One region of the Synechococcus sp. R60.1 genome, then DNA from elsewhere that is predicted to be linked to it. Evidence: predicted binding sites of a transcription regulator. Region 1 holds the regulator's gene; the other holds the start of a gene.
What was found. Region 1 encodes NtcA, which controls nitrogen genes in cyanobacteria. Its sites were predicted from a motif close to GTANCNNNNGNTAC; they were not measured.
Positions count from the first base shown of each region.

Region 2: a site for NtcA is predicted at 9,636-9,649, ahead of NW834_RS08340 (ferredoxin--nitrite reductase). Genes of this name have one in related genera too.

Region 1 is NZ_JANSIA010000103.1:564-9,459, reverse strand. It holds partial or broken gene NW834_RS12215 (M61 family metallopeptidase) at 1-1,367, opposite strand, end outside; gene ntcA (global nitrogen regulator NtcA) at 1,677-2,351, shown strand; gene eno (phosphopyruvate hydratase) at 2,590-3,873, shown strand; gene NW834_RS12200 (prolyl oligopeptidase family serine peptidase) at 3,870-5,957, opposite strand; gene treZ (malto-oligosyltrehalose trehalohydrolase) at 6,074-7,933, shown strand; gene NW834_RS12190 (NAD(P)/FAD-dependent oxidoreductase) at 7,930-8,896, opposite strand, start outside.
Region 2 is NZ_JANSIA010000050.1:378-18,058, forward strand. It holds gene NW834_RS08300 (ABC transporter substrate-binding protein) at 1-1,079, shown strand, start outside; gene NW834_RS08305 (ATP-binding protein) at 1,083-4,091, opposite strand; gene NW834_RS08310 (ABC transporter permease) at 4,110-4,751, opposite strand; gene NW834_RS08315 (hypothetical protein) at 4,978-5,769, opposite strand; gene NW834_RS08320 (ureidoglycolate lyase) at 5,985-6,470, shown strand; gene NW834_RS08325 (RNA-guided endonuclease InsQ/TnpB family protein) at 6,830-8,092, shown strand; gene NW834_RS08330 (hypothetical protein) at 8,212-8,358, shown strand; gene NW834_RS08335 (CAP domain-containing protein) at 8,375-9,514, shown strand; gene NW834_RS08340 (ferredoxin--nitrite reductase) at 9,707-11,254, shown strand; gene NW834_RS08345 (CmpA/NrtA family ABC transporter substrate-binding protein) at 11,316-12,638, shown strand; gene ntrB (nitrate ABC transporter permease) at 12,784-13,743, shown strand; gene NW834_RS08355 (nitrate ABC transporter ATP-binding protein) at 13,816-15,807, shown strand; gene NW834_RS08360 (ABC transporter ATP-binding protein) at 15,846-16,688, shown strand; gene NW834_RS08365 (Uma2 family endonuclease) at 16,722-17,255, shown strand; gene NW834_RS08370 (molybdopterin oxidoreductase family protein) at 17,364-17,681, shown strand, end outside.

The sequences.
Region 1 (8,896 bases):
GCGGAGAAAAACCGGCCAAGATCGGCACCGGCTGCCCGCTCAAACGCCTCCCGCAAGTCTTGGTCGCTGTAGCCCTTCTCTGACCGACCAAAGCGCTGCCACAGATCCTGCAAAGCCGTATCCAGGGATCCCTGACCGCCGGAAAGGTGGCGAATGTGCAGATCCAGCAGCCAACAGACCAAAGCCCCTTTTAAGTAATAAGAAACCTGGCTGTTGAGGGTGTTTTCGTGGGGGCGGTAGAGTTTGATCCAGGTGTCGAAGCTGGACTCCCGCAGCGATTGCACGGCCCGGCCCGGAGTACGCTGCAAGCGGCCAATCTGTTCGGAAAGAACTTTTAAAAAATCGCCGGCACTGAGGATCCCTGCCCTCAATAAGATGACGTTTTCGTAATAGCTGGTCGCCCCCTCACAAAACCACAGACATTCCAGATAATTTTCCTGGTTGTAATCGATCTTTTCCAATGCCAGAGGACGCAGACGCTTGACATTCCAGGCATGAAACAACTCGTGGGCCATCAGAGCCAAAAACCGACGATAGGACTCTGGCTGATGCAGCTCTAGCCCAGAGTAAAGAAGGGTGGTGCTGTACTTGTGCTCAAGGCCACCAAATCCTCCCGGCGACAAATGCACAATGAACCAGTAGCGGTCGTAGGGTAGCCCACCAAAAAATGCGGCTGTGGTTTCGACAATGGCCTTGGCATCGGCAACGGCCCGATCGACATCCAGAGTGCCCGACCCCCAAACCACAAGGTAATGTGGGATCCCTTCCACCTCAAACGATTGCATCCGATGCAGGCCCACCTCCACCGGGCTATCCACCAGCTCGTCATAGTCCTCTGCCACAAAAGACTGGCCGGAAGTGGGATCCTCAGAAGGAGAGGTCAAGGGCCGCAAACTGGTGGCGATGCGCCAATCGGGCTTGGGGGGGATCACCGTCAAGGTGTAAGGTTCCCGCTCGCGACCGGGCACGTAGAGGAAGAGCGCTGCCCCGTTGAAATAGGCGTGGGTCAAATCCAGATGGTTTGTGCGCACCGTCAGCTCATAGGCATAGACCCGGTAGCACACCTTCACGGCAGAACAGCCCGGCGGATCGATCTGCCAGGTGTTCTTGTCCACCTTCCGCCAGGCCAAAGGGATCCCTTGCTCAGTTGCCGCCTGAAACTCCTGCACATGACGGGCATACTCCCGCACCAGGTAGGATCCCGGCGTCCACACCGGCAGTCGCAGCCGCAAAGGCACCTCTGGATCCACCTCTTGGATCTGCAGTTCCACCTCCAGCAGGTGATTGGCCGGATCCGGCATCCGCACTGTGAAATGCTGGCGGCTCAGTTGAGAAGGTGCAGCAACAACAGCCTCCGGGCTCCCCATAGATAGATAGATAGATAGAATGTTCCAACCCACTCCACTCTCTACCGCCAAGGGCCGACGCAACCCCCAGCGACAATGGCTCTTATCCTAACCCCTGCTTTCGGTTGGGGATCCCTTTCTGGGGCAAAAACGAGACTCAAAAATGTAGCACGTGCTACAAAGATGCCTGGGCAGAACCTTCTACTTTAGGGTAAATCTTGGTATCATCATCGATTCTGAAGTCAAGGGGTTGCAACCTAGCCTAATGCTTCTAGATTGATCTTAATAGGTTGATCTTAGGTATAAACTGACCTTAAAAGGTTAATGAGTATGGCGGTGGCCGTAGCGGAAAAATCTCTGATCACAGCCTTCAAGCAATTGGGAGGCCCTCACCATCCTCCGGTTATCGAAACGTTTGAGCGCGGGAAGACCATTTTTTTTCCAGGGGATCCGGCGGAGCGGGTTTACTTTTTGGTAAAGGGAGCGGTTAAGCTCTCGCGGGTCTACGAAATGGGGGAGGAAATCACCGTCGCCCTCCTACGCGAAAACAGCATCTTCGGCGTGCTCTCCTTTATCACGGGACAGCGCTCCGACCGCTTTTATCACTCGGTGGCTTTTACGCCTACCGAGTTACTCTCTCTACCGATCGAGCAGGTGGAAAAATCCTTGCAGGAGAACGCCGAACTGGCCATGTTGCTGGTTAAAAGCCTGTCGTCCCGCATTTTGCAAACGGAGATGATGATCGAGACGCTGGCTCATCGCGACATGGGATCCCGTCTGGTCAGCTTTTTGTTGATCCTCTGTCGCGATTTCGGAGTGCCTGGCCCGGATGGGGTCACCATCGATCTCAAGCTGTCTCACCAGGCCATTGCCGAGGCCATTGGCTCAACCCGCGTCACCATCACCCGCCTGTTGGGAGAGCTGCGCAAGAAGAAGTACATCTCCATTCACAAGAAGAAGATCACCGTACACGACCCGATGCGGCTGAGCCATCGCTTTGCCTAGAAGGAAGAGGAGAACACCTCCTGAGTAGCACCTTGCCCAGGCAAACCCCGCTCGATGGTTGGTTGAAGCTCTACCCGGCTTATGTTCAGTCTACTGCTGCAGCCTTGAAGAATCTCTATACCTAAAGGACAGACTTAAAGTTTTCTGGAAGCTGACCGGATCGCGGGCAAAAACCTACTAGTCTATGGGGGGATCTGGCTTTGGCCAGAGCTATCTAGCCAATTGCTGAGGTGTAACTGTGGAAACAGCCATCGAGTGGATTACCGCCCATGAGATCCTCGACTCGCGAGGGCGTCCCACCCTAGAAGCCCTGGTGGGTCTAGCCAATGGGGCAACGGGCTTGGCGCAGGTTCCCAGCGGTGCTTCGACCGGCACCTTCGAGGCCCACGAGCTGCGGGATGGGGATCCCAAACGCTACGGCGGTAAGGGTGTGCTGAGGGCGGTGGAAAACATCCTTGGCCCCATCCAGTCGGAGCTGCAGGGAGAAGATGCCCTCAACCAAGCCCGTATTGACCAGTTGCTGATCGACCTGGACGGCACCCCCAACAAGTCCCGCCTGGGGGCCAACGCTATTTTGGCAGTTTCTCTGGCGACAGCCAAAGCGGCTGCGGAAGCAGTGGGCTTGCCTCTTTACAAATACCTGGGGGGGCCCTTTGCCAACCTGCTGCCGGTGCCGCTGATGAACGTGCTCAACGGCGGCGCCCACGCCGACAACAACGTCGATATTCAAGAATTTATGCTTGTGCCCATTGGAGCGGCCAGCTTTCGCGAGGCGCTGCGCTACGGGGCTGAGGTGTTTGCGGTACTAAAACAAGTGCTGCAGCAGAAGGGGCTGTCCACCGGTGTGGGGGATGAAGGGGGGTTTGCTCCTGATCTCGACTCCAATGCGGCGGCTTTGGATCTGCTGATGACGGCTATTGAACAGGCAGGCTACAAACCGGGAGCAGATATCGCCTTGGCCTTGGATGTGGCCGCCAACGAGCTGCTGCAGGATGGGCAATATCACTTTGAGGGCAAAGCCCACAGCGCGGCTGATATGGTGGCTTACTACCAGCAACTGCTGGCCAACTATCCCATCCTTTCCATTGAAGATGGGCTAGCGGAAGAAGACTGGGCCGGTTGGCAAGCCATGACCGCTCAACTGGGATCCCGGGTACAGCTGGTGGGAGATGACCTGTTTGTAACCAACCTGACCCGCCTGCAAAAGGGTATCGACAGCGCCGCCGCCAACGCCATTTTGATCAAGCCCAACCAAATCGGCACCCTGACGGAGACCGTCTCGGCCATCCAATTGGCAGTTCAAGCCGGCTTTCGCACCATCATCAGCCACCGCTCTGGCGAGACGGAAGACACCACCATTGCCGACTTGGCGGTGGCCACCCGTGCCGGGCAGATCAAAACCGGATCCCTCTGCCGCAGCGAGCGCATTGCCAAGTACAACCAACTGCTGCGCATCGAAGACGAGCTGGGGGAAGCGGCAGTTTATGCCGGTCGGGTGGGCCTGGGTCCTAGAGCTCGCTAACTTCCCGTTCCGTCCCAGGGGATCCCTAGCACCTGCACCAAAAAGGCCCAGCGGTCGGCAGCTTCCTCAATCAGCTTGCTGGTGGGCTTGCCGGCCCCGTGCCCTGCCTTGGTGTCGATGCGGATGAGGATGGGCTGGGATCCCCCCTGGGCTGCCTGCAGGGCAGCGGCAAACTTGAAGCTGTGGGCGGGCACCACCCGGTCGTCGTGATCTGCGGTGGTGATCAGGGTGGCGGGATAGGCAGTGCCGGGCTTGAGGTTGTGCAGAGGGGAATAGGCGTAGAGGGCCTTGAATTCCTCCGGGTTCTCCGGGGATCCGTACTCGGAGATCCAGGCCCAGCCGATGGTGAACTTATGAAAGCGCAGCATGTCGAACACCCCCACTGCCGGCAGGGCCGCTGCAAACAGCTCCGGCCTCTGAACCAGGCAGGCCCCCACTAAGAGGCCGCCGTTGCTGCCGCCGGAGATGGCCAACTTGGCGGGGTTGGTGTAGCCATGGGCTATCAGCCACTCGGCAGCGGCAATAAAGTCGTCGAACACCTTTTGCTTGTTGAGCTTGGTGCCCGCCTGGTGCCACTCTTCTCCGTACTCGCCGCCGCCGCGCAAACTTGGCTGGGCATAGACACCGCCCATTTCCAGCCAGGCCACCAGACCCACTGAAAAGCTGGGGGTAAGAGAGATGCCAAAGCCGCCGTAGCCATACAGCAGAGTGGGGTGATCCCCTGTCCGAGTCAGGCCACGGCGGTGGACGAGAAACATGGGGATGCGGGTGCCGTCTTTGCTGGTGTAAGACACCTGCTGCACCTCGTAGGCCTGGGGATCGAAATCCACCTGGGGCTGACGGAACAGGGTGCTGGTGCCGCTGGTGAAATCGTAGCGGTAGATGGTGGGCGGGGTAGTGAAGCTGGTAAAGGTGTAGAAGGTCTCGGTGTCGTAGCGCTTGCCGCCAAAGCCGCTGGCGGATCCCAGCCCGGGCAGCGGGATTTCTCCTAGGTAGGTGCCGTCTAAAGCAAAGGTCTTGATCTGGGTGTGGGCGTCTTTGAGGTAGAAGGCCACAAACTGATTGTTGATCAAGCTAACCCCCTGCAGGGTCTCCTCCGCCTCGGGGATCACCTCCTGCACCTGGTCAGGCTGCTCCAAGTCAATCGCCACCAGTCGCCGCCGAGGAGCTTGGCAGTCCGTCAACAGCCAAAAGCGGGATCCGTCGTTGCCCACGAAGCTGTATTCGGCCTCAAACTCGCGGATGAGCTCTACTACAGGAGACTGGGGATCCCGCAAGTCTTTGTAGAAGATGAGGTTTTTGGGATCCGTGCCCCGCCAGACGGAGATGATGAGGTAATTCCCATCTTCAGTAACCCCGCCGGCAAAGCCCCACTCTTTTTGGTCGGGGCGGTGATAGACCAAGACATCTTCTGACTGGGAGGTGCCCAGGCGGTGGTAGTAGAGCTTCTGGAAGTAGTTGGCGCTTTCGTATTCGCTGCCGGGGGCCGGTTCGTCGTAGCGGCTGTAGAAAAATCCCTGCCCGTCCAGGGTCCAGCTTACTCCCGAGAACTTAATCCAGCGCAGGTGATCCGGCAAATCCTCGCCGGTCTCGATGTCCCGCACCTTCCACTCTTGCCAATCGGAGCCGGAGCAGGAGAGGCCATAGGCTAAATACCGTCCAGCGTGCTCCGCACCGCTGTCGCGAGCGCGGCTGATGGCAATGCCCGCTAGAGCCACCGTGCCGTCTTCCGAGAAGGTGTTGGGATCCAGCAAAACCCGCGCCTGGCCCTCTAGACTTTCTTGGGTGTAGAGAACGCTCTGGTTTTGCAGGCCGTCGTTTTTGAAGTAGAAGTAGCGGCCCCCTTCTTTGAAGGGCTGGCTGTATTTTTCATAGTTCCAGAGCTGGGTCAGGCGTTCTCGGATCCGCTGCCGGGCTGGGATCTGCTGCAAGTAGTTAAAGGTAAGGTGGTTTTGCGCCTCAATCCAGGCCCGCGTCTGCTCCGAATCCAGATCCTCCAGCCAGCGGTAGGGATCCGGTACCGCCTGCCCGTGGTAGATGTCGACAACGGTGGGATCCGGATAGCTGGGCGGGTAGTTGAGCATGAGACCTAAGCGCTAGAGACCCATTCCACTATGGCAGAGGAGAAGCCAAAAACCCACTCTCCGGCCTTTGCCAGGCATGCTCGCTATAGTGGAAGCCGAGTTGCGGGATAGATTCTGTGTTGCAGGCTTCTCCTTTCTTCCAGGCCGGGCGGATGGGCGCCTATCCCCTGGGCTCAGGCTGCTATCACTTCTCGGTGTGGGCGCCCTTGGTTGAGCAGGTGGAGCTGAAGCTGCTCAGCCCTGTCCAACGTTGCTTTACTCTAGTGCGGGATGAGCAGGGCTATTGGCAGGGGGAGGTGGACGGGATCCCGCCTGGGCCGGTGGACTATCTCTACCGTCTGCACACCCAGGCAGGGGTAGTGGAGCGGCCGGATCCCGCTTCCCGCTGCCAGCCCTACGGCGTCCACGGCCCTTCGCGGGTGGTGGATCCCCGCTTCGACTGGCAGGATCAGGGGTGGAAGGGGATCCCCCTGTCTCAGTGGATCCTCTACGAGCTGCATGTAGGCACCTTTACCCTCGAGGGCACCTTTGCTGCTCTGATCCCTCGCCTGCCGGAGTTGGTGGAGTTGGGGGTAAACGTGCTGGAGCTGATGCCGGTGGCCCAGTTTCCAGGAGAGCGCAACTGGGGCTACGACGGCGTCTACCCCTACGCGGTGCAGACCAGCTATGGAGGAGCGGCAGGCTTCAAAGCCCTAGTCAATGCCTGCCACCAACTGGGTTTGGCCGTCATCTTGGATGTGGTCTACAACCACCTGGGGCCGGAGGGGAACTACCTGCGGGATTTTGGCCCCTACTTCACCGACAAGTACCACACCCCTTGGGGGGATGCCCTCAACTTCGACGACCGCTATTCTGACGGCGTGCGAGAGTTTTTCCTACAAAACGCCGAGTACTGGCTGGAGGAGTTTCATCTCGATGGGCTGCGGCTGGACGCGGTGCATGCCATCTACGACTTCAGCGCCTACCCCTTCTTGCAGGAATTGGCAGAGCAGGTGGATGCCCTAGAAGCTCGCACTGGCCGGCCCAGGGTTCTCATTGCCGAAAGCGACCTCAACGATGTCCGCCTCATCACCCCCCGAGAGCAAGGGGGCTACGGGCTAGATGCCCAGTGGTGCGATGACTTCCACCACTCACTTCACACCCTGCTTACCGGGGAAAAGACAGGCTACTACCAGGACTTTGGCGAATTGGAGCACCTGGCCAAGGCTTACCGGGAGAGCTACGTTTATTCTGGCCAGTACTCCTGCTACCGCGCCAGGCGTCACGGCAACTCCGCTGTTGGGCGACCGGGATCCCAATTTGTTGTCTGCATTCAAAACCACGACCAGGTGGGCAACCGCATGTTGGGAGAGCGCCTCAGCCAGCTCACCTCTTTCGAGGGCCTCAAGTTGGCTGCCGCTGCCCTGCTGTTGGCCCCCATGCTGCCGCTGCTGTTTATGGGGGAAGAATACGGGGAGGTGGCCCCCTTTCTGTATTTTGTCAGCCACGGGGATCCCGATTTGGTGGAAGCGGTGCGCCAAGGACGCCGCCGCGAGTTCAGCGCCTTTGCCTGGCAGGGAGAGCCGCCGGATCCCCAAGCTGAAGAGACTTTCTTGCGCTCCAAGCTGAATTGGGAGTTGAAAAAAGCCGGTCACCACCAGGTTCTCTGGAAGTGGTACCAGGCCCTGATCCGGCTGCGCAAAACCCAGCCGGCCCTCCAGCATCTGGAGCGGGACGGGGTGGAAGTGGAGCTCTTTTCCAACTCTGGCCTAGCTCTGCACCGCCGCCAGGGATCCCAGGCTTTGCTTGCCCTTTTCAATTTCAGCCCCGATCAGCCAGTCACCTATACCCAATGGCCCAGCGGCACCTGGGAAAAACTTTTGGACAGCCATGAGACCCAGTGGTTGGGAAAGGGATCCCAACTGCCGGCAGAAAGCCAAGGGGATCCGGTTGAGGTACTGGGCTATGGGGTGGCGGTGTACGGTCAGAACCCCTAAAAGAGGTAATCCCGGCCGCAGCCGTAGCGCCAAGCCTCGCGGCGCCGTCTCCAGAAGTAGTCCTGGGGGTTGGTTTCCGGCTCCGGGCGATCTGTTAGCCTTTGCAGCAGCTCGAAGAGGCCAAGCGCGCCAAAGTGGCCCGCCCATGCCACCAGCTCCGGCAACCCCAACCGAGGCAAAAGTCTGGCTACCAAGCTGGGATCCCGACGCGTCACCCCCCACAGGGCCTGGGCCAAGCCGCCAAACTGCACCACATCCTGCAAAAAGGGCTTCACCACCTGGGGGCCGGCGGCAAACATGGCCTCAAACACCCTGCTCAACAAGCGGTTAATGCTATCGGGATCCCAGGTTTTCTCCCGCAGAGGAGGAATCATGGCCTTCTGAAATAGCCAGGTCGCGGCCAAGTTGGGCTGGTAGGGTTGCAGCAGGGCCAGGGCTGCCTGGTTCAACTGCCGTTGCGCCAGGGCCTCGTGGATCCCCTGCTGTAGGCGATCCAGGTGGCGCAACATGGCGCCAAAGCCGCCAAAGCTTAGAGGCGACTGGCTGCCACTGCTGTCCCCCACTGCCAACAGGCGATCCCAGGGCAGTTGCAGAGGGCTACGGCGGTAAGCGGGAAAAACGCCACATAGCTTGCGCACCCAGTGGATCTGGGTCAGCTCAACCCCTTGATAGGCGGGCAACAGCTGGCAGTAATCTTGCCAGAGGGTGTGGAGACTAGGCCGCTCCGGATCTCGGTCGCAGTAGGTGAACAGATAGGTGGTGCGCCCATCGCGGGCGGGGAAGGCTTCCCAAAAGGGCTGGTAGCCATTCTGGGCCGGGGTAAAGCTGTAGAAGAGATCTCCCGTGGGTTGGTCGGGCAGCCCCTGGGCACAGGATCCCACCACCAGACAGACGCTATCTGGCGGCTGCCCTTGGCGAGCCTGGGCCGCGATGGGCGAGCGGTGCCCCATGGCATCCACCAGC
Region 2 (17,681 bases), on a different contig from region 1:
GGGCCATGTGGAGCGGCAGTGAGGCCATCAATGGGTTTGTGGATGGCTGGGTGAAAAGCCAGTTGCAGGAGCGTTATGGCATTCGCTTGAACCGGATCCCGCTCACGGATACCGTTGAAGCAGTCAACAAGGTGATTGGGGAGGTACAGGCCGGGCTGCGCAGCGGCGGCAGCATCGATCTCATCTGGATCAATGGCAACAACTTCCGCACCCTCAAGCAGGGGAATTTGCTCTTCGGCCCTTTTGCTGAGAAATTGCCCAGCTTGCCCTTCTACGATCCCGCCGATATTGCAACGGATTTTGGCCTGCCCACCGAGGGCTATTCTGCACCCTACACCGGCAACTACTTTTTAATGGCCTATGATGCCGAGCGGGTACCCAATCCCCCCCAGAGCTACGCCGAACTGTTGGCTTGGGCAGAGGCCAATCCAGGGCGATTTACCTACGTGGCCCCGCCGGATTTTCATGGCAGCCGCTTTTTGTTGAGCGCCTTCTACGGCGTGACCGGGGGCTATGCCCAGTACAGCGGGCCGGACTTCGATGCCGATCTCTGGGCGCGACAATCCCCTGCCCTGGTGGAATACCTGAGAAAGCTGGATCCCTTCCTGTGGAGACAGGGCCAAACCTACCCGCCCACCTTTGCCCGCCTGGCGGAGCTTTTTGCCAACGGCGAAGTGTGGCTCATCCCCACCTTTATCGATCAGGTGATCTTGCGCAAGGGCAACGGCCAATTTCCTCCCAGCACCACCCCCTATGGGATCCCGGGCACCAGCTTGATCGATCCCTCGTTTACAGCCATTCCCATCAATGCGGCCAATCCTTGGGGGGCAATGGTCCTGGCAGAGGTCTTGGCCAGCCCGGAGGGGCAGCTGGAAAAGTTCAAGCCGGAGGTCTGGGGGGATCTGCCGCTCATTGATGTCAGCCGGTTGTCTGCCGACTACCAAACAGCTTTTGCCCAGCTGGAGGCTGCTGCCGGGATCCCCATTCAAGAGGCCATTGCCGGGGCAGTGCCCATCGTGAACTCCGAATACACAGTGCAACTGGAGGCCCTCTGGCAGCAACAAGTCTTGCCGGGATAGGGGTCAGGTATGCCCCTCACCCCCAGCCTCTTTCCAAAAGGGGAGGTCTTCTGACATTGGAGGTGGGCCGGGCAATGGCGGAGCAGGATCCTCACCTTGGGGCAACCAAACTTGGAAATGCGTCCATCCATCCGAGCTGTTGACGGAGATATTCCCCCCCATATGCTCCACCAGTTGCTTCACCAAAGCCAGCCCCAGGCCGGTGCCGCCGTGCTTCCAGCGATCCGATTGCGGGATCCGGTAAAACTTTTCAAAGATGCGGGGCAGCTCTGGCTCTGGGATCTCGCTGCTGTTGCTGCAGACGAAGAGGATCCCCTCTCCTTCTGAGACAACCCGCAGGTGGATGGATCCCTCGGGGGCCGTGTACTTGATGGCGTTGTGCAGCAGCTCGCGCAGAACGCGCCCCAAGCAGGTGGGGTCGGCCCAAAGCGAGGGGATCCCTGCCTCCAGGTGCAGTTGCAGGTGTTGATGTTTGGCTTGGGCCAAAGGCTGAGCCCCGTCCAGCAAATCTTGTAAATACCGCGGCAGAAAAATATTCTCTGGTTGCAGCAGATACGTCCCGGCTTCCAGCCGTCGCATATCCAGCAGGTCGTTGATGAGCTCGATTTGCCGGTTGCACTCTTTCAGGGCAATGGTGAAGTAGTGCCGCTGTTTCTCGGGGTTATCGCGGGTCATTTGCAGCATTTGCAAGGCCATGCGCACATTGGTCATGGGGGTGCGCAGCTCGTGCGAGACGGTGCTGAGGAAATCATCCTTCAGCAAATTCAGCCGCTCCAATTCCTTCACCTGCGCTTGGGCTGCTTGGTACAGACGGGCTTGGCGAATGGCCAGGGCACACAAGTTGGCCACCTGATAGGCCAGTTGAATCTCGTCTTCGGAAAACTCCTGCTCCGGCAGCCGCTCCAACAGCAAAGCTCCCAGCCGCTTCTCTTTGTCCCAAAGGGTGCAGGCCAGCAGCCGCACCCAGCGTCCTTCCTTCCGACAACAGCAGTGGATTTCCCATTTCTGCTGTGAGGAAGAATGGGACTGCAGCAGGCGCAAGAACTCCGGGTCGCTGGCGTAGTCTGGCCCATGCAAGGGATCCGCCCTGTCGCCCTGAGCTGCATCAGAAGAGAGAAGGGGGGAGTAGCAGTAGCCAGGGATCCAGGTTGACCCATCTTCTAAAAGCAGCAGGATTTGGCAGCAGGTCAGGCTTAGCGCTTCGGCAAGGGCTCTGACCACTTCTTCAAGGATTTCCCCCTCGTTTAGGCTGACCACCATCCGGCTGCTGATGGCGCGCAGCACCCCCTCAAAATGCAAGGCTTGCTGCAGCTTGGCCGTGCGCAGCTCCACCTGGGCTTCTAGCTCCCGGTTGAGGGCTTGCAACTGTTGTTCTGCCCGTTTCTGCTCGGTGATCTCCCGCCCCACCGACAGGATCTCCACCAGGCGGCCTTGGCTGTCGAAAATGCCCTGATCCACCCAGCTAATCCAGCGGGACTGGCCGTTTTCTCCGGGATACTCCCGCTCGCTGCTGTAAAAGGGACTTTCAGGAGTGAGGGCGGCAAAAGCTTGCAACACTTCCTCCCGCTCTTCTTCCGGCAGCCGATCCCGCCAAGGTTGGCCCATCACCTCCTCTGCCCGCTGACCGAAGAAGCGCAAGTAGGCAGGATTGACGAAGGTGATGCAGGTATCGGGCCGAAAGCGGCAAATGAGCTCTGTCTGCTGCTCCACCACGGCGCGGTATTCTTGCTGCTGCTGCCACAGACGATCCAGCAGGGCCTGCTGAGCTGCTGCCGCCTGCTGCCAGGCTTTGGTTAGCGTCTGCACCTCCTGGATGGGGCCGGGATCCAAAGGAGGCCAGGGCTGGAAGCCGCTTTGGATAAATTGCTCGGCTACTTGGGTGAGGCGGCGCAGGGGACGGGAGAGAGCTTCGCCGAGGAGGATCCCTGTCCCCAGCATGCTCAGCAATAGCCCACCCCCCAGCAGCGCAGCCTGTTGGGCGCCCCGATGGACTTCGGCCAGAAGGGTTGCCTCTGGGATCCCGTACACGAAATAAAAACCTAGCCTCCCTTCACTCTGAACGGACTCCACCTCCACCCAGTAGGGGATCCCTCCGACCTTGAGGCGCAGCGAATCTTGGGAAGAGGCCGTCCCCCAGGAGCCCACCTGCTCTTGCACGGCCACCAGCAGCGGGTGGGGAGCAGGCCCTGCCGTGCTGGCCACCACCTGTCCTTCCTCGTCCAGCAGAAAACTCACCTCTGCAGGAGAACGGCCTTCCATCTGTTCCAGAAAGGCTTGAAGCTGCCGGACGGAGAGGGAAGCCACCAAGCTGCCGTAAACCCGCCCCCCCGAGTCGGTCAGGGATAGGGACGTCATGATCAGCCGCTCTGGATCCTGGGCAGGAAGCTCCGCAAAAAATCGGGTTACCACCCAAGTGTCGCGGATCCCTTCCGACTGCAGGAGCTGGGGAAACCAGAACAACCGCCTCAAATCCACAAAGCCTAACTGCCTCCTCAGGCCAGTGGGATCCCCTGTTTCCGGATCCCGTTGGCAGCCCTGGACGGATCCCGGCAAGAGGCCGGGTGTGTGGTAAGTCCAGATCGACCCATCGGCGTGACGGCGGGCGATCACAAACCCCCCTTGAGCCGAGACAAAGCCGACATAGCTGAGCTCAGGAAATGGCTGCAACTGGCGGGCAAAGTGAGCTTCCAGCACCTCTAGATCGGCTGGGCTGGGGGTTGTCAAATCGGGCAGCAGCCCCCCCCTCACTGCCCCTTGATTGAGGGCATTGATCTGAAGGGGAATTTGCAAATATCTGGCAAGATGCTCTTCGGTGCGGTCGGTAACTTCCCGCCTCAGTTGCTCCGTCAAGCGCAGCGCCAGGTGTCGCCCGCCCTGCCAGGAGAGATAGGCCACTCCCCCCACTCCCCCTGCTACTGAGAGCACTAGGGGCAGCAGCAACGCCACCCGCAAAGGAATGGAGCGGAAAGGCCACCGGGATCGCACTTCAGAAGAACTAGAGGAAGACGGCATGGGATCCCTCACAGAACCTCAGGCTTGGGGAGGTTCCAAAGCCCGCTGCAGAGTGCCAAGGCCGATCTCGGCCGCAATAGCCAGAAGGGCCACTGGAACCGCCCCCACCAGCAAGATGGCGTTGTCATAGAGAGCAAACCCTAGGGTAATGAAAGTACCCAGCCCTCCCGCGCCGATGAATGCTGCCAGGGTAGCACTCGCAATCACCTCAATGGTAGCCGTTTTAACACCGGCCAAGATCACCGGCAAGGCCAAAGGGATCTCCACGTGCCGCAGTACCTGGGCAGGGGTCATGCCCATGCTCAGGGCAGCTTCCCGCAGGGCCGGCTCAAGGCTGCGGAAGGCCACATCCGTGCTGATCAGAATGGGGGGCAACGCCAGAAGGGTTAGGGCGACAACTGCCGAACGGAAGCTAAGGCCAAAATAGGGGATGGCCAAAAACAAAATGGCCAAACTGGGGATCACCCGCAGGCTGCTAAACGCATTGATCACCACCAGGGAAAGCATCTGGGAGCGGGAGCTGAAAAAGCCCAGCGGCAAACCCAACAGCAGCCCCATTCCTAAAGGCACCGCCACCAGTTGTAGGTGTTGGACGAAAGCTTGAAACAGCGTGTCGCTGTGGTTCTGGGCGTAGGCCAGGGAGCGGGCCAAAAGGCTCATCTAGAGGTGTGTGGATGACAGAGGGATCCAAGACAAGCCCCAGTGTAGCGCCGGCAGGCGATCTTGACAGTGCGGAATAGTGCAGAGCGGGGATTTAGCACCAATCAGGGAGATGGGGTCACTCCAATTTCGGTCTCCGACCTGCTAACGCGGTGCAATCAACCTCAACTTTCTCCCAAGGATTAGAACCCACAGCGCCGCCTGCCGACAAAAATAACCATCTGTTTCACTGCCCATCTGAGTTGCCATCTCTATCCTGCTGATCTTTCTCAATCTTGTCTGGATCCCTGTTTGGGGGGTGGTTGGCTTCTCGCTCTTGCAAACGGCGGATTTGGGAGCGCACCTGCAAAGCAATCTGTAAAGCAGCCTCCAGGATTCGCCCCTGTTCGCTGGCCTGCTCGCTCACCTGTAGGGCCGTCAGCGCTGCCAAGTTATCGCCGAAGAACTCGCTCTGCTGCTCGATCAGGTCTTCGTTTTGCCGCAAGATCCGTTCGGTTTTCAAGGCGCGAATGAGATCGGCCCGGGTCAGCTTCAGCGCTTCGATCACCTCAGCCCTCTGGGCCAGCTTCACCTCGGGGTTGCCCGCTTCCACCAACTGGTCGTTGACGTGGATGGCCTGGATGATTCGGTTGTAGCGATCCACTTCCCCCAGCAAGTTCAACAGCAGCGGCATGCGGCGGCTGCGGAAAATCCAATAGGCTTGGCCCAGAGCGGCAATAGCCGCCAGGATCCCCCATTCCACCGGCCAAGTGCCCCAAGTGGCCTGTAGGCCAGGGATCCAAATCCGCCCCACCAGGGTAAGTAGGGATCCCCCTGTCCAGAAGGTCAAGAAACGCAAGAACAAGTCCAGCGTCACCAGCAAGCGTAGGAGATCCCAGAAGGCGGAGAACTGGCGCAGACGGTCTTTAAAACGACGAACGGGCCGAGGCCGATACAACCAAGCCACCGGCACTTGAGAGAGGCTTTCAACTTGAGCTGGGGAGATGATCAGCTCTTGCAAGTCCCGCTGCATCGCCATTTGCTCTGCTGAGGCTGGGAAGTTTTCCCATTGTACTTGCGACCTTGAGCAGCTTGGGCTTGCTCAGGGATCCCTTCCCAGAAGGGAAGCTGCCTGGCCAAGTCTCGATAGAATGGGGTTCGCTGGGCTGTTTGCGTCTTCACGCCCTCGTGCTCACGTTGTAGGGCAACAGTGAGACACAAGACAGCTCGTCAAACGCAAAGGAGAAGAGCAGGGTGACCAGCCAATTGCGCCAACTGAAGGCCCATCTCGCTGAACCGGAAAACTTTGCCCCCTATGGACAGGTCATTTGCCCCACTCCCGATCACAAACCCTTCGACAGTCAAGATGCTCAGTTGTTCTTGAATCAAGGGCAGCCCCGCTTTTACATCATGCGCTTGCCTCGCCGCGGCCTCAAGTTTACTCAGATCACCCACCACATCCGCTGCACCCAGTGCCTGGGATCCCTCAATGGCAAGGAGTGGTTTATTGGTGTTGCACCCCCTGCCGATGAGCTGCACGTGGATCAGATTCAAGCCTTTCGGGTGCCTGGGGATCGCTTTATCAAACTGGAGATGGGTACCTGGCATGCCGGCCCCTATTTTGACCACGAAGAGTTCATCGATTTCTACAACTTAGAGCTGGCCGACACCAACATCACCGATCACGAAACCATAAACTTACTCCAAACCTACAACCTGGAGTTCCAGATCACCCCCTGACAAGCTTTTGGGGATCCCTTGTCAACTTTCTCGTCAATCGGGCAAAAAGCAGCATTGATCATTGATCACAGCAATCTTTCGCTTGAGCGCAAGAAGAGTTGTGGGGATCCGTACTCCACTATGGGTGGAGAGAGAAAGTGGGCTTGGATCCCAGTCCTAGTGGATGTAGCCGACTTGGGTGAGCGTTCCTTGACTTGGGCTTAACAAAGGAGGGGCGCGGGGAGCTATAAGTCCCGCGCTGTATGCAAAGCATCAGCGTCGGGATACATGGACTCCCCGCACTTGTCGATTCTCTCGATGGGATAAGACAAGTATTTACCAGCAGCTATAGCTTGTGGTAAACTGCCACTATGCTGACCATGAACTACACTTACCGGATCTATCCAGATGCCGCGCAGCAGGCCAAGCTGCGGTCGTGGCTTGAGACGTGCAGAGGCGTGTACAACTACGCTTTGCGCGAACTCAAAGACTGGATTGCTTCCCGTAAGTGTCCCATAGACAGATGCTCACTGGAGAAGGAGTACATCATTCCTGCCGATGAGCCATTCCCGTCTTATCATCGTCAGCAAAATAACCTACCCAAAGCAAAGAAGCAATTCCCGCATTTGGCCAAGGTGCATTCTCAGGTCTTGCAGGCTACGATTCGCAGGCTGCATGATACTTGGGAGGCATTCCAGAAGCGGGGATATGGGTTTCCCCGTTTCAAGAAACAAGGCCAATTTAAGTCTTTTGTGTTTCCCCAGTTCAAGGACAATCCCATCTCCGGCAGCAGTATCAAGCTACCAAAGATAGGAAAAGTGCCTATCAACTTGCATCGTCCTATCCCAGATGGGTTCAAGGTCAAGCAGGTGAGGGTACTGTCCAAGGTAAGAGGGACGCAATGGTATGTCGTCGTTACCATCGAATCGGACATATCGGTTCCCGATGCTCCGGTTCACGGTCGTGCGATTGGGATTGATCTGGGATTGGAACGGTTTTTGACGGTTTCAGATGGTAGCTTCCAGGAGCGACCCAAGTTTTTTAGGTCGATGCAACGCAAGCTGAAATTGCTGCAACGCAGAGCGGCACGAAAACAGAAGGGGTCACGAAACTGGGAGAAGGCACAAATCAAAGTTGCCAGAATGCACCATCGGATTGCGAACCGTCGTAAAGATTTCCACCTAAAGACGGCTCATAAGCTTTGTGACCAAGCGCAAACCATCTTTGCAGAAGACCTCAATGTCACAGGCTTGACACGGGGAATGCTGCGAAAAGGTTGTGTTGATGTCGCTTTTGGACAATTTCTGTCTCTGTTGGAATGGGTGTGCTGGAAACGTGGAGTGTACTTCGCTAAAGTCAACTCCAACGGGACTAGCCAAACCTGTCCCAAATGTTTTGCTACTGTCAGCAAAACGTTGACAGCAAGGGAGCATCATTGTCCTGAGTGTGGGTATCGAACTCATCGTGACCATGCAGCAGCAGAAATGGTTTTGCATCGTGGACTAGAGAATGTAGTAGCCCAGGGACTCTGGGGAACGGAAACAGCCTGCCAAGTCGTTCTGTCGGGGGTCTATGACCTAGATAAGTGGCGTGGGGCAGGAATGCCTAACCGTGAGGTTAGGAAGCCCGCGCTGTACCCGTAGGGTCAGCGTCGGGAGGATGTCACGTTATACCCTTGTCGGCATAAGTTTTGACGCTGTGGCCCACTCGGCCAGGTGATAGAACAGGGTCAAACCCAACAGCATTTGGGAGGTTTGTTGTCATGGCTACGTTGCAACCCAAAGTGACCCACCAGCTTTTGGCGGCCTTAGCCCTGTTTGCCTGTCTGGGCTTGTTGCCTGCTTGTGGCGAGAGCAGCAGCAGCACCGTCAGCCCCCCCAGCATCACCCCCACCCCCACCGGCTCATAATTCGGCTGGTTTTTGCATGCCCTTGCAGCGGTTGCCCAAGTTGGTTCAGCTTTGGGCTTTGAGGATCGCGGGGATCTTTTGTCTTTGTCTGCTGGCGGCCTGTGGAGGATCCCCTACCTCGATGGAGCCACCGCGGGCAGGGGAAGTGCCGATTGCCAGCTTCCTGTGCCGGTTGGATCGCCAGACCCGCAGCTTCACGGGGCCTATTTACGCCGAACAGCCCCAGGTTGCTACCTGCAACCCCGGTCGCCTTACGCCTGCAGCAGCCCAAAAGATGATGGATCGGCTGAATTTTCTACGGCTGTTGCACCAGTTACCGCCGGTGAAGCTCAATCCTCAGTTCCTAGAAGCCGCCCAGCAAGCGGCCTTGATGCAGGTAGCCAATGGTACTCTCAGCCACCAGCCGCCCCCTTCTTGGCGCTGCTTTACCCCTGCTGGGGAGGCGGGATCCCGCTTCAGCAACCTGGCGGTTGGGCCCATCCTAGAGCTGAACGGCCCCGATCCAGGCCGGGTGTTGGCGCGGCAGGTGGACATCTATTTTGCCGAGCCAGGTCGAGAAAACTTTGTGGATGTGGGGCATCGCCGCTGGAACCTGTATCCTCAGTACGCCCAGGGGGCCTACGGCATTGTCTTTGACCCACGGGCTGGACGGGTGACCCAGGCCAACGCCAACTGGATCTTCGGTTTTGACGAGTCGGTGCCAGATCCAGAGTTCATCGCCTTCCCGGAGAAAGACGGCTACCTCTACCGCCTAGAAGGGTTTTCCGGCCAGCCCCTGTCTGCCTACCGCTGGTCTTTCTCGGTGCCCAGCCGTGGCGGCAAGGCTGATCTCAGCCAAGCCCAAGTCCGCATCACCGATGCCCTCAGCGGCGAGCCGGTGCCTGTTGGAGATCTCCGCGTGGGGGATCCCGCCTTTGGCCTGGAAACTTTGACCTACTCCGTGGGTTCGATCCAGCCCAATCGCAACTACACCTTTGAAATTAGCGGCATTCGCCTCAACGGTGGCCCCCCCCGCAGCTACCGCTACACCACCGCTCTCTACGACTGCGATCCCCAAACTTCCCAACGGCCCGCACCCCTCACCGAAGGGCTGGGGATCCCGCCCCGTCTGCTCTGGCAGATGGAGCCTTTCAACTCTTTCAACCCTCTCAACTAGCTTTTCCTCACCCCCAGCCCCTTTCCCAAAGGGGAAAGAGGGGTCTGCTGCTCCTGGAAGCCTGACCTTATGCACAAATTGCAATCAGAAGGTGACAAAATAGCATAACTTGTTACAAAGTGTAACTGCCAATACCAAAGTTAACGGTTCGTCATCGCTAGGGTAGCCAGTGTTCACCCCACGGCAGCGATCATGGCGAACCAATTTGAACGCCTCAAAAGCGAAAAGGATGGCTTGGCGGTCAAGGCTGAGCTGGAGGCGTTTGCCCGGATGGGTTGGGAGAACATTCCTGAAGACGACCGGGATCACCGCCTCAAGTGGCTGGGGATCTTCTTTCGCAAGCGCACCCCAGGTCAGTTCATGCTGCGGCTGCGCCTGCCCAATGGGATCCTAACCAGCGGCCAAATGCGCATGTTGGGCGCAATCATCCACCCCTATGGAGAACAGGGCGTAGCCGACATCACCACCCGGCAGAACCTGCAACTGCGGGGCATCCCCATCGAGGAAATGCCCCAGATCCTGGGCTACTTGAAGGAGGTGGGCCTGACCAGCATCCAGTCGGGCATGGACAACGTGCGCAACCTCACGGGATCCCCTCTGGCTGGTATTGACCCGGATGAGCTGATCGATGTGCGCGGTCTCACCCGCAAGGTGCAGGACATGATCACCAACAACGGCGAGGGCAACCCTTCCTTCAGCAACCTGCCGCGCAAGTTCAACATCGCCATCTGCGGTTGTCGCGACAACTCCGTGCATGCGGAGATCAACGACCTGGCCTTTGTGCCCGCCTTCAAAAATGGCCGCCTGGGCTTCAACGTCCTGGTGGGCGGCTTTTTCTCGGCTCGCCGCTGCGCCGAGGCAATTGGCCTAGATGTCTGGGTGGATCCCCGCGATGTGGTTCCTCTGTGCGAGGCGGTGCTGCTGGTCTACCGGGATCACGGCCTGCGGGCCAACCGGCAAAAGGCGCGGTTGATGTGGCTCATTGACGAGTGGGGCCTAGAGAAGTTCCGGGCGGCTGTGGAGCGCCAGATAGGCCACCCTCTGCTCAGGGCAGCGGAAAAAGATGAGGTGGTCTGGCACAAGCGGGATCTGCTGGGGGTGCATGCCCAGAAGCAGCCGGGCCTCAACTTTGTCGGCCTGCATGTGCCGGTGGGGCGGCTCAACGCCCTGGAGATGATGGAGCTGGCCCGCTTGGCGGAGGTGTACGGCTCCGGAGAGCTGCGGCTGACGGTGGAGCAGAACGTGCTCATCCCCAATGTGCCCGACTCCCGAGTGGCCCCGCTCCTCAAAGAGCCGCTCTTGAAGAAGTTCTCCCCCAACCCAGGGCCCTTGCAGCGGGGGTTGGTGTCCTGTACGGGCAACCAGTTCTGCAACTTTGCCCTCATCGAGACCAAAAACCGGGCTGTGGCCTTGATGGAGGAGCTGGAGGCGGAGCTGGAGATCCCCCAAACGGTGCGCATCCACTGGACGGGCTGCCCCAACTCCTGCGGCCAACCCCAAGTAGCCGATATCGGCCTTATGGGCACCACTGCTCGCAAGGACGGCAGGGTGGTGGAGGCCGTGGACATCTACATGGGGGGAGAGGTGGGCAAAGACGCCAAGCTGGGCGAATGCGTGCGCCAAGGGATCCCTTGCGAAGACCTCAAGCCCGTCTTGGTGGAGCTACTGATTGAGCACTTCGGGGCCAGGCCGCGTCAGCATCCGTCCGCCGCCCAGGCTTCTGTTTTGGTAACCCGCTAGCGGTTCTGTTGCCGTCCTGAAAGTTTTTCTTTCTTCGTCGTTGTAAATCTTGGAGGTTTCGATGTCTAAGCTGTTCAGCACTTCCTCTCCCGTCTCCCGTCGGCAATTTTTGGCCGGGGTGGCTGCTCTCACGGCTGGGGCGGCCACGGCTGGGATCCCGCGCGCCCAATCGCAATCCTTGGGCAAAGGCTACTGGGTGGCGCAGGCCGATACTCCCGAAACCACCAGCGCCAAGCTGGGGTTCATCGCTCTAACCGACGCGGCCCCCCTGATCATCGCCAAAGAAAAGGGGTTCTTTGACAAGTACGGCATGAAGGACGTAGAGGTGGTCAAGCAGGCCTCTTGGGGCACCACCCGCGACAACTTGGTGCTGGGATCCGCCGCCGGCGGCATCGATGGGGCACACATCCTCACCCCCATGCCCTACCTCATCACTACCGGCAAAGTTACCGATGGCAAGCCGGTGCCTATGTACATTTTGGCCCGTCTCAATCTGGACGGTCAGGGCATCAGCATTTCCAACCAATATCGGGATTTGCAAATCGGCCTGGATAGTTCCCCCCTCAAGGCCAAGTTTGCCGAGCTTCGAGCTGCCGGCAAAGATCCCAAATGTGCGATGACCTTCCCCGGTGGCACCCACGACCTATGGATGCGCTACTGGCTGGCCGCAGGCGGGATCGATCCCACTAGCGACGTCTCCGTCATTGTGGTGCCGCCGCCGCAGATGGTGGCCAATATGAAATCCAGAACCATGGAAGCCCTCTGTGTGGGCGAGCCTTGGAATGCCCAGCTGGTGAACCAAAAAGAGGGGTATAGTGCCCTCACCACCGGCGAGCTGTGGAACGGCCACCCGGAAAAGGCCTTTGCCCTGCGGGCCGACTGGGTGGATGCGCACCCGAAAGCCACCCTTGCCCTGTTGAAAGCGGTGCTAGAAGCCCAGATCTGGTGCGACCAGATGGAAAACAAAGAGGAGATGTGTCGCATCATCGGCGACCGCCGCTGGCTGGGGGTGCCTGTGCCCGATATCTTGGGCCGTTCTCGGGGCACTTTTGACTACGGCACCGGCAAGGTCGTTGAAAACAGCCCCCACCTGATGAAGTTCTGGCAGAACTACGCTTCCTACCCCTTCAAGAGCCACGATCTCTGGTTCTTGACCGAAAACATCCGCTGGGGTTACCTACCTGCCGACACCGATACCAAAGCCTTGGTGGAGCGGGTGAATCGGGAAGAACTCTGGCGAGAAGCTGCCAAAGCCATTGGTCAGGGGGCAGCCATTCCCCCCAGCACCTCTCGAGGAGTGGAAACCTTCTTCGACGGGGTGCAGTTCGATCCCGAAAATCCTGCCGCCTACCTGGAGAAATTGGCGATTAAGAAGCTGGCCTAATTTCCCAACTTTCCCCAGCAAGTTAGCTGCAAACCCTCTGTCCAGGAGAGAAGGGATCCCCGAATCCCCACAAAGAGTGTTCAACTGAAACCCCTTCTCTCTTGGGATCCTCTTAAGTCGACTTCAACCTTACTCCCAGCAAGCCATGAGGATTTTCCACTCTGCCCTACAGTTGGGCTACCACCTCTTTCGGATCCTGCTTCCCCTACTGGTTGGCCTAGGCCACTGGCTGCTGAAAACCGGCCAAGGTTCTGTTCTTCAGTCCAGTACCGGAATCGGTTCTCCCGCCAGTTCTGCACCTTCTTCTGCTTGGCGGCAAAGAGTCCAAATCCACAAAGCGCTGCGTCGCATTCTGTTGCCCGCTACGGCCATTTTGCTCGTCCTGATTCTCTGGCAAATCATTTACAGCCGCCCCGGAGCCAACTTGCCCACCCCTCTCCAGGTTTGGCAGGACACCTGGGATCCCCTCATTAAAGATCCCTTTTTTGACTATGGCGGCAATGCCAAAGGGCTGTTCTGGCAAATTTGGGCCAGCTTGCGGCGGGTGTTCATTGGGTTTGCCCTGGCCGGCTTGGTGGGGGTTGTGGGCGGCATGATCATCGGGGTCAATCGCTGGCTGTACGAGGCTTTGGATCCCATTTTTCAGGTGCTGCGCACGGTGCCGCCTTTGGCCTGGCTGCCGATTTCTTTGGCTGCCTTTCGAGATGCCAACCCTTCCGCCATTTTCGTAATCTTCATTACGGCCCTCTGGCCCATTTTGATCAACACCGTTGTCGGCGTACAGCAGATCCCTCAGGACTACCGCAACGTGGCCAGAATTGTGCGCATGTCCGGCTGGAAGTACTTTTTCAAAATCGTTTTCCCGGCAACTGTGCCCTATATTTTTACCGGCTTGCGCATTGGGGTGGGCTTGTCTTGGCTGGCCATTGTGGCAGCGGAAATGTTGATTGGCGGTGTGGGCATTGGATTTTTCATCTGGGATGCCTGGAATAGCTCCCGCATCAGCGAAATCATTCTGGCTTTGATCTATGTCGGGATGGTGGGTCTTCTGCTGGATCGGATCACGGCTTGGATTGGCTCGCTGGTGGTGGCTGAGGATCGCTAAATGAGCTTGGCCGAGTTTTAGATTGGTTGCTGACAATTTCTCCATGCTCTCAGAAATCATCTCAGGGGAATCATGAAGACCCAGCCTTACATTGAAGTGGATCATGTCGACAAGGAATTTCTCCTCGACAACGGAGAGGTCTATCCTGTCCTGAAAGACATCCACCTGGAGATCCAAAAAGGGGAATTTGTCTCGCTAATTGGCCACTCCGGCTGTGGCAAATCGACCCTGCTCAACATCATCGCCGGCCTGGAAAAGCCTTCCCGAGGGGGCATTCTCCTGGAGGGCCGACAAGTTACAGATCCTGGCCCAGATCGCATGGTGGTGTTTCAGAACTATTCCCTGCTGCCCTGGCTGACGGTGCGGGAGAACGTTGCCCTGGCTGTGGACGAGGTGCTGGGATCCCTTCCCAAAGCGGAGCGGGACCGGATTGTGGAAGAGCACATCCGCCAGGTGGGGTTGCAGGGGGCAGCCGACAAGCGACCGGCCCATCTGTCAGGAGGGATGAAACAGCGGGTAGCCATTGCCCGGGCTTTGGCCATCCGTCCGCGGGTGCTGCTGTTGGATGAGCCCTTTGGCGCTCTGGATGCCTTGACGCGCGGCAACCTGCAGGAGCAACTGATGGAGATTGCCCAGGCGGAGCAGCTCACCTGTGTCATGGTTACCCACGATGTGGATGAGGCGCTGCTGCTTTCGGATCGGGTGGTAATGATGACCCAGGGCCCCGCTGCCCGCATTGGCCAGATTTTGCGGATCCCTTTTCCTCGACCCCGCCATCGTTTGGAAGTGGTGCGTCACCCCGACTACTACAGCCTGCGGGGAGAGATGATCTACTTTCTCAACCAGCAAAAGCGGGCTCGCCAAAAAACGCCTGTTCGCGTGGCCATTGCCAAACACGGCCTGGAGAAGGTCAATTTGGAGGTTGGCTTTGTGCCCCTCAACGACTGCGCCCCGCTGGTGGTGGCGCAGGAAAAAGGCCTGTTTCAAAAGCATGGCCTGGAGCAGGTCACCCTGGTGCGGGAGCCAGGCTGGAAGACCATCTGGGAAGGGATCCGCTCCGGTCGGCTGGACGCGGCTATGGTGGTGGCCGGGATCCCGTTGGCTTCCACCTTGGGAGTAGGGGGAGTTCCGGTGCCTTTGATTACCGCGCTAACCCTCTCCCGCGGCGGCAACGCCATTACCTTTGGGCGCAGACTTTTGGAGCGAGGCGTTCAAAGCCTGGCGGATTTTCGCCAATACCTCAACCACACCCCCGACACAGTCCACACCCTGGGAGTGGTTCATCCGGCTTCCATGCAAAACTTCCTGTTGCGGCACTGGCTGGCCGGTGGGGGGGTGGATCCGGATCGGGACGTTACGTTGACGGTGATCCCACCCCCGCAGATGGTGGCCCATCTCAAGGCCGACAACATCGACGGCTACTGCGTCGGCGAGCCCTGGAACTCCCGCGCTGTGCGGGAACAGGTGGGGGTTATCGTCGCCACCACCCCTGAAATCTTACCCAGCCACATTGAAAAGGTGCTGACGGTGCGCCAGGACTGGGCCCAAAGCTACCCCCGCACCCATGTAGCTCTGGTCAAAGCACTACTGGAGGCTTGTCACTACTGCGATCAGCCGCAGCACCGTTCTGAGATCTTGGAGTGGCTGGCTCAGCCCCAGTATGTGGGCGTGGCCCTGGAGGATCTGCAGCCGGGGTGGAGGGGCATCCTGCAGCGGGGAATTGCCGATGAATCCCAAGCCCTCACCGGTTTTCACCAGTTTGCCAACGGGCGCAACACCTGTCCGGAAAGATTGGAACACCTCTGGATCCTGACGCAGATGGCTCGCTGGGGACTCTGCGCTTTTCCCCGCAATTGGGTTTCGGTTCTCGACCAAGTTCTGGACAGCGAAACCTACGCCCTAGCCGCCAGAGAACTGGGCCTGCCGGATCGGGCCCACGACCGCGGAGCTTTGCTCTTTGCCGATGGATCCCGCTTCGACGGAGAGGATCCCGTTGCTTACCTGGAGTCGGTGGCCATCCGGCAGGATCTGAAGCTGCAGGAGTACCAGCTCAGCGAAGTTTAGCTTTTGTTACCTTAAACTCTCGATTGGAAAACACCATGATGACCAGCTCCCGCACGTTCTCCTCACCGCTATCTTCTGCTTCTCCGGTTGCAGGACTGCCCCTTCTTTGTCTTCAGAATGTGGGCAAGACCTACTTCACCTCAGCAGGGCCCTTCGTTGCGCTGGAAAATATCAATCTGGAAGTGGCCGCCGGTGAGTTTGTTTGCATTATCGGCCACTCGGGTTGTGGCAAATCCACCTTGATCAACATGGTGGCGGGTTTTTCGACTCCCACTTCGGGATCCATTACCCTCAAGGGCCAGCCCATCACCTCCCCAGGGCCGGATCGGATGATGGTGTTTCAACATTATTCCCTTTTGCCCTGGCTGACTGCCTTTGAAAATATTTATCTGGTGGTGGATCAGGTGTACCCAACCAAACCCCGGTGGGAAAAAAGGGAAATTGTTCAAGAACATCTGGAATTGGTAGGTTTGGCGGAAGCAGCCCACAAGCGGCCCAAGCAGCTTTCTGGAGGCATGAAGCAAAGGGTAGCCATTGCCCGTGCTCTTGCCGTTCGTCCGCAAGTTTTGCTCTTGGATGAGCCTTTTGGGGCCTTGGATGCCATTACCAAGGAAGATCTACAAGATGAGCTGCTGGCCATTTGGCGGGATCACCGCTGCACAGTTTTGATGATTACCCACGACATCGACGAGGCTCTCTACTTGTCAGACCGTGTGGTGATGATGACCAACGGCCCCGCTGCCCATATTGGTGAGATCTTGACCATTCCCTTTGAGCGACCGCGCATCCGCTCCCGCATTATGGAAATGCCTGAGTTCTACGAATTGCGTAACCGCGCCCTTGACTTCCTCTATCGCCGCTTTGCCCATGGAGGGGATTGAGCTAGGGTTCAAAATACTTGGAGAGGGAAGTTGATGGCCACTGCTCCGGTTCAGGTAGTTCCAACCGATCTCCCAATGGAGGAGCGGGTCTCTAGCTTGCCCAAAACCCTTGCCGACTATCTGGCCAATCCAGTTGCCCAAACCAAATGGGTAGATGGCTACATTGTGGAGAAAGTGGGGCAAACCTTAGGGCATGCAAAGATCCAAACCCGACTTCTCTTCCGTTGGCTCGGTTATGTTGAATGTCAGCCATTGGGGGGTATGGTTTTGGTGAAGGCTCCCGGCCAAACCAAAGGCAGAGTCAGAAGACCTGATGCTGCCTACTCATCTCCAGATTTAATCCAGCAATTTGGAGAGGATATTGCCACGCTGCTGCAGAGCTATCCTCTGGTTGAGGAGATCTTCTCTCCAACCGACTGTGGAGAAGATATTTTCCTAAAAGCCCAAGAGTATCTCAGCTCCGGTGCGCTGGAAGTCTGGCTGATTTTTCCCAGAAGCAAATACGTTTTTATCCAAACTCAAGATGGCCATCTTTGGCCAGCTGAACAGGACACTGACAAGAGCTAGGTTGTATTACCTGGCTTGGAGATCCAAGTTGCCGCTCTTCTCAGCTAAGGGATCCAAAATGCGAGAGAATTGGGCGTTTAATAGGGATCCCAACTCATGGTGACCGCGATGGAGTCGGAAAAAGCTGTCATCAAAACCCTATGTCCCTATTGCGGTGTGGGATGTGGATTGGAGGCGGTTTCGACAGCCTCAGGTGACTGGAAAATGAGAGGCGACCGGGAGCATCCTTCCAGCTTGGGGATGGTCTGTGTAAAGGGGGCCACGATCCTGGAGGCAGTTGGTCGAGATCGGCTGCTCTCTCCCCTGTTTCGGGAGAGCTTGGATCAGCCCTTTCGCCGCATTTCTTGGGATCAGGCTTTTGAGGAGATGGTTTCTCGGCTGCGCCGCCTCAAAGACAACCCCCACTCCATAGCCATGTATGGATCG